One region of the Pseudoalteromonas sp. MB47 genome, then DNA from elsewhere that is predicted to be linked to it. Evidence: predicted binding sites of a transcription regulator. Region 1 holds the regulator's gene; the other holds the start of a gene.
What was found. Region 1 encodes NrdR, which represses ribonucleotide reductase genes. Its sites were predicted from a motif close to AAACACNANATNTNGTGTTT; they were not measured.
Positions count from the first base shown of each region.

Region 2: the regulator NrdR is predicted to act here: its motif matches at 1,869-1,888, upstream of nrdA (class 1a ribonucleoside-diphosphate reductase subunit alpha).

Region 1 is NZ_VFBD01000003.1:21,775-25,203, reverse strand. It holds gene IMPJCBKJ_RS00410 (hypothetical protein) at 1-3, opposite strand, end outside; gene glyA (serine hydroxymethyltransferase) at 364-1,620, shown strand; gene nrdR (transcriptional regulator NrdR) at 1,727-2,176, shown strand; gene ribD (bifunctional diaminohydroxyphosphoribosylaminopyrimidine deaminase/5-amino-6-(5-phosphoribosylamino)uracil reductase RibD) at 2,179-3,318, shown strand; gene IMPJCBKJ_RS00390 (riboflavin synthase) at 3,323-3,429, shown strand, end outside.
Region 2 is NZ_VFBD01000020.1:221,555-224,983, forward strand. It holds gene gyrA (DNA topoisomerase (ATP-hydrolyzing) subunit A) at 1-38, opposite strand, end outside; gene ubiG (bifunctional 2-polyprenyl-6-hydroxyphenol methylase/3-demethylubiquinol 3-O-methyltransferase UbiG) at 215-925, shown strand; gene IMPJCBKJ_RS10620 (HAD-IA family hydrolase) at 925-1,599, shown strand; gene nrdA (class 1a ribonucleoside-diphosphate reductase subunit alpha) at 1,992-3,429, shown strand, end outside.

The DNA of each region.
Region 1 (3,429 bases):
CAATGCGATACAGCTTATGCCAAGAAAAAAATATCCGTAGGGGACTAATTCGTATATTGGTTTAGCTAACATGTACTTATACCATCCTTGATATTGACTAGTCCTATAAGCTTAGTTTGTCCCTATAAAAACGCAATTTAATCGGGCGGTTTTTCGTTGAAATAACATTTTAAATATCTATGAAATATTTTAAATCTATAAATTTTTATTATGTATCAATAAAAAAATATCATTATTAAAACACTGTGAAATAAATTCAATCCCTGTTTAAATATGTTCATCTTTACAAGATAGGCAAAAGTGCGTTTTAAGCGTACAATACAGCCTTCAAAAAACACCATACACGTTGCCTTAGGAGACCCCATGTTAGAACGTAGCATGAATATTTCGGATTTCGATCCAGAGTTATTTGCAGCCATCACTAAAGAGACGGCTCGTCAAGAAGAGCATATCGAACTGATCGCGTCTGAAAACTATTGTAGCCCACGCGTACTTGAAGCGCAGGGTTCTCAGCTTACCAACAAATACGCTGAAGGTTACCCAGGCAAACGTTACTATGGCGGTTGTGAGCATGTTGATGTTGTTGAGCAATTAGCAATTGACCGTGCAAACGAATTATTCGGCACAGATTACGCTAACGTTCAACCGCATGCGGGCTCACAAGCAAACGCAGCTGTTTTCCAAGCACTTCTTCAGCCGCACGATACAGTACTAGGTATGAGCTTAGCTCATGGTGGTCACTTAACTCACGGTTCACACGTTAACTTTTCTGGTAAAACGTACAATGCAATTCAATACGGCCTAAACGACGAAACAGGTGAAATTGATTATGCTCAAGTTGAAGCGCTTGCATTAGAGCACAAGCCAAAAATGATCATCGCTGGTTTCTCTGCATACTCAGGCGTTGTTGACTGGGCTAAATTCCGTGAAATCGCTGATAAAGTTGGCGCATACTTATTCGTAGATATGGCTCACGTTGCTGGTCTTATCGCAGCGGGTGTATACCCAAGTCCAATCCCTCACGCACACGTTGTTACAACAACAACTCACAAAACATTAGCGGGTCCTCGTGGCGGTCTAATCGTTTCTGCATGTGGTGATGAAGAGATCTACAAAAAACTAAACAGCGCTGTATTCCCTGGCGGTCAAGGTGGTCCTTTATGCCACATCATCGCTGCTAAAGCGGTTGCTTTCAAAGAAGCTTTACAACCAGAATTCAAAGCGTACCAAGCACAAGTTGTTAAGAACGCTCAAGCTATGGTTGAAGTACTGCAAGAGCGTGGCTACAAAGTTGTTTCTGGTAAAACAGACAACCACTTATTCCTTCTAGACCTAATCGATAAAGATATCACAGGTAAAGATGCTGACGCTGCTCTGGGTAACGCTAACATCACTGTAAATAAAAACTCAGTACCAAACGACCCACGTTCACCGTTCGTAACGTCTGGTCTTCGTATTGGTTCTCCGGCTATTACTCGCCGTGGTTTCAAAGAAGCTGAGTCAAAAGAGCTTGCTGGCTGGATCTGTGACGTACTAGACAACATCAACGATGAGTCAGTACAAGCAGAAGTAAAAGAGAAAGTTAAAGCTATCTGTAAAAAATTACCAGTTTACGCTTAATTACTGGTTAAACCGTAATTAAGATAACAATAGCGTTGTTTTTTGCTATCATAAAGGCCGCTTACTAAGCGGCCTTTTTGTTTTTTATAAACGGAACTAGAACCCTATGCATTGCCCTTTTTGCACCGCAAAAGATACTAAAGTAATTGATTCTCGACTTGTTGGCGGTGGTCACCAAGTGAGACGTCGACGTGAATGTAACGAATGCCATGAGCGCTTTACCACCTTTGAAGGCGCTGAACTTGTGATGCCAAGAGTCATCAAGCAAGACGGTAGCCGCGAACCATTTAACGAAGACAAGTTACTGAATGGCTTGCATCGCGCTTTAGAGAAACGCCCAGTGAGCACTGAGCAGGTCGACGAAGTCGTTAACATCATTAAATCTCAACTTCGTGCTACCGGTGAGCGTGAAATCTCTAGCCATTTAATTGGCGAATGCATCATGGAGTCGTTGAAAAAACTCGACAAAGTAGCCTATGTGCGCTTTGCATCGGTTTATCGTTCATTTGAAGACATTCGCGAGTTTGGAGAAGAAATCGCTCGTTTAGGTGATTAATCATGTCGTTTACAGAACTTGATACTGTTTACATGGCGCGTGCCATTGAGCTTGCTAAACACGGCCGTTTTACTACCACGCCAAACCCGAATGTTGGCTGTGTACTGGTTAAAGATGACGAAATAGTCGGCGAAGGGTTTCATCAAATCGCAGGGCAGGGCCATGCTGAAGTGAATGCGTTGGCTGTAGCTGGCGATAAAGCAAAGGGCGCCACTGCCTATGTCACTTTAGAGCCTTGTAGTCATTATGGACGCACTCCGCCTTGTGCCGAAGGTTTAAAAGCTGCGGGTGTAAGCAAGGTGATTGCTGCTATGGTTGACCCAAACCCTGCGGTAAGTGGTCGCGGCCTGCAGATATTAGCTGACGCTGGTATTAGTGTGGCATCTGGCTTACTTGAGCAACAAGCGCGCAACTTAAACAAAGGCTTTTTAAAGCGTATGGAAACTGGGTTGCCATATGTAACCTGTAAAATGGCGTGTAGTTTAGATGGTAAAACTGCGCTAAATAACGGTCAAAGTAAATGGATAACAGGCCCTCAAGCGCGCCAAGATGTGCAAGCATTTCGTGCGCAAAGCTGCGGTATCTTAACCGGTGCAGACACCGTTATTACTGATAATGCAAAACTCAATGTCCGTGTTGATGAGTTGCCATTTACCATGCCAACCTCGCTGCCTTTGCGCCAACCAACCCGAATCATTATTGACTCACAAAACAGGTTAACGCCTGAGCTTGCGTTATTCAGCATCGAGAGCCCGGTAATAATTTTTACCACTTCGCTTGATAATCACACCAAGTGGCCTCACTTTGTTAAACACGAAGTGGTGCCAGCAGTTAACAATAAAGTTGATTTATCGGCGGTTTTAAAGCGTCTTGCTGAACTACAATTTAATCATATTTGGCTCGAAGCGGGGGCAACCCTTGCTGGGGTGTTTGCCGAGCAAGATTTAATTGACGAATATATTGTTTATATTGCCCCTAAGTTAGTAGGTGATATGGGCAAAAGCTTACTAAACTTTGCAGAAGTCACCATGATGAGTGATATCACTGAACTGACCTTTACTGACACAGTGATGATTGGCGACGATATTCGCTTAACAGCGACAAAAGCAAAGCAAGCCTCAAAAATTGAAAATAAAGAGTAGCACTATGTTTACTGGAATTATTGAAGCAACAGGTAAAATTGTTGAACTAACACAAAAGCAAGGCGATCTAGCTATTCGTATTCAAAGCGCTAATTTGGATATGGAAGACGT
Region 2 (3,429 bases), on a different contig from region 1:
ATATTGACTGGCAGAATTTCATTGGCGAGATCAGTCATTTGATTTCACATTCCTTCAGTATTGACTCATTAAGAGGCAAACCGCCGTCTTAAGAGCTTTAGTTATTATTTCCAGACCATGCTATCACAATTTATTTAGATTTACAGGCGCTAAATCTTTGCGATTTATTAATTTCCCCCTATATAATGGCCTCAGATTAACGAGGAAGTTTTTTATGACCGAGCATCAAAATGTAGATAATGCAGAAATTGCAAAGTTTGAAGCCATCGCAGAACGTTGGTGGGACCGCGACGGAGAGTTCAAACCCCTTCATGAAATAAATCCTCTACGTTTGGATTTTGTCGCTGATAAAGTAGGCGGCTTATTTGATAAGGAAACCTTAGATGTTGGCTGTGGTGGCGGCATCTTAAGTGAAAGTATGGCGCGTATGGGCGCTAAAGTAACCGGTATCGATATGGGCCAAGAGCCACTTACCGTTGCTAAGTTACATAGTTTAGAAACAGGCGTACCTGTTGATTATATAAAAGTACCTGCAGAGCAATTCGCTGCTGAGCACCCTGCTCGCTTTGATGTAGTGACTTGTATGGAAATGCTTGAGCATGTTCCAGACCCTGCTTCTATTATTCGTGCTGTAGCAGACCTTGCTAAACCGGGCGCTGATGTGTTCTTTTCAACATTAAATAAAACACCAAAAGCCTACTTGTTTGCTATTGTCGGTGCTGAAAAGCTTTTAAAAATGGTGCCTGAAGGTACGCATGACCATAAAAAGTTTATCAAACCTGCGCAGCTTATTGCATGGGCAGAAGAAGCAGGATTAAAAGTACGCGCCAGTACCGGTCTTCACTATAACCCGTTTTCTAAGCAGTACAGCTTAAATGATGATGTAAGTGTTAATTACATCCTGCACTTTGAGAAACTAGCCTAATGAGTGGTGTGCAAACACCCTCTATCGATTTTGATGCGTTTATCTTTGATTTAGATGGCACACTACTCGATACCGCGGATGACTTAGGTGGTGCATTAAACCGCGTGTTAGCAGACGCCAATGTGGCGCCTGTTGCTGAGCATGTTTATCGCCCTGCTGCGTCTAACGGTGCAAATGCATTATTAGAAGTAGGGTTTGGGGATAAATGGCCCGAACTTGAACAACTCGCCTTGCGCCAGCAGCTTCTTGACTATTACGCCGAAGATATTGCTGTGCACAGTAAATGCTTCAACGGCATCGAACAGCTTTTAATTGCACTTGAGCAAAACAATATTAAGTGGGGCATTATGACTAATAAGCCCGGCTTTTTAACTGAGCCCTTAGTGCAGGCTATTCCCTCTTTGCGTGATGCAAAGGCAGTTGTGAGTGGCGATACATTAGCTGTGTCAAAACCATCACCGGATCCACTATTACACACTGCTGAGATCTTAGATGTTGATCCGAGCCGTTGTTTATATATCGGTGATGCTGAACGTGATATTCAAGCAGCAAAAGCGGCCAATATGTACAGCGCAACAGCGTTATGGGGTTATATACCCAGTGTAGATGCCGCACTTGGCTGGCAAGCGGATTTTAATTGGCAAACGCCGATTGATGGTTTTAACCATATATAGTGTTATTTGATAACTGAAACACCATATGTTGTGATTTGATTTACTTTTGAGCATTCATTGATGATAAAAAAATCAGTCAAAATTTATTTTTCAAAACGGTAAATTTTCTGGATCTTTTGTTGATTTCTACAAATTTCGTCGTCTATGAATGTTCAAAGGTTAATGGTTACTAACACAATGCGCTTATCCAATAGTTATCCACAAATTGGGGCAATTCTATCCCTTGCAAAACAACTCAGACCACACTATCTTGTGATCTGCAATTTAAACAACACCAGATATTGTGGCTAAATGTTATTCAATTAGTTTATCTTGGTGTTGAATAATAATAATTACATTAAAGAATACCTTTGTCTTACAACTAAAATTTCCCAAGGAATACAGGCAAAACTATGAACCAACAGCTATCTGTAAGCAAACGTGACGGCCGTAAAGAGTCACTTGATCTAGATAAGATCCATCGCGTGATCGCTTGGGCCGCAGAAGGTCTAGAGAATGTGTCTGTCTCACAAGTTGAATTAAAATCACACATTCAATTTTATGACGGCATTCGTACCGATGACATTCATGAAACAATCATCAAAGCTGCAGCTGATCAGATCTCTAAAGATACGCCTGATTACCAATACCTCGCTGCTCGCTTAGCTGTATTCCATTTACGTAAAAAAGCATATGGTCAATTTGAGCCGCCGCGCTTATACGATCACATCACCAAATTAGTTGAAGACAAGCGTTATGATCAACACCTACTTGTTGATTATACCGAACAAGAAATTGACGAGTTAGATGCTTACATTGATCACAACCGTGACTTAAACTTCAGCTACGCTGCTGTTAAGCAACTTGAAGGTAAGTATTTAGTTCAAAACCGTGTAACTGGTGAAATCTACGAAAGTGCACAGTTTTTATATATCTTAGTGGCTGCAAGCTTATTCTCTGATTATCCAAAAGAGACACGCCTTGATTACATCAAGCGTTTTTATGATGCAGTATCTACATTCAAAATTTCATTACCTACACCTATCATGGCTGGTGTACGTACCCCTACACGTCAGTTCAGCTCATGTGTACTTATTGAATGTGGTGATAGCCTAGATTCTATTAATGCAACATCGTCTGCGATTGTTAAATATGTTTCGCAACGTGCAGGTATTGGTATTAATGCCGGTCGCATCCGTGCCCTTGGTAGCCCTATTCGTAACGGCGAAGCGTACCATACAGGTTGTATTCCGTTTTATAAGCACTTCCAAACAGCGGTTAAGAGTTGTTCACAAGGTGGTGTTCGTGGCGGCGCAGCAACGTTGTTCTACCCACTTTGGCACTTAGAAGTTGAAAACCTACTTGTTCTTAAGAACAACCGTGGTGTTGATGATAACCGTGTACGTCACCTTGACTACGGTGTGCAGTTCAACAAATTAATGTATAGCCGTTTAATCAAAGACGATTACATCACATTATTTAGCCCATCAGATGTACCGGGTCTATACGATGCGTTCTTTGAAGATCAAGCGAAGTTTGATGAGCTATACATCAAATACGAGCAAGACGAGTCAATTCGTAAAAAACGTATTAAGGCGATTGAGTTATTCTCAATGTTTGCACAAGAGCGTGCCAGCACAGGTCGTATCTACTTACAAAACGTTGACCACTGTAATACGCACAGCCCGTTCATCTCGACTGTGGCACCAATTCGTCAATCTAACTTATGTTTAGAAATTGCATTACCAACTAAGCCACTTAGCAATGTAATGGATGAAGAAGGTGAAATTGCACTTTGTACGCTGTCGGCGTTTAACTTAGGTGCAATTGAATCACTTGACGAATTAGAAG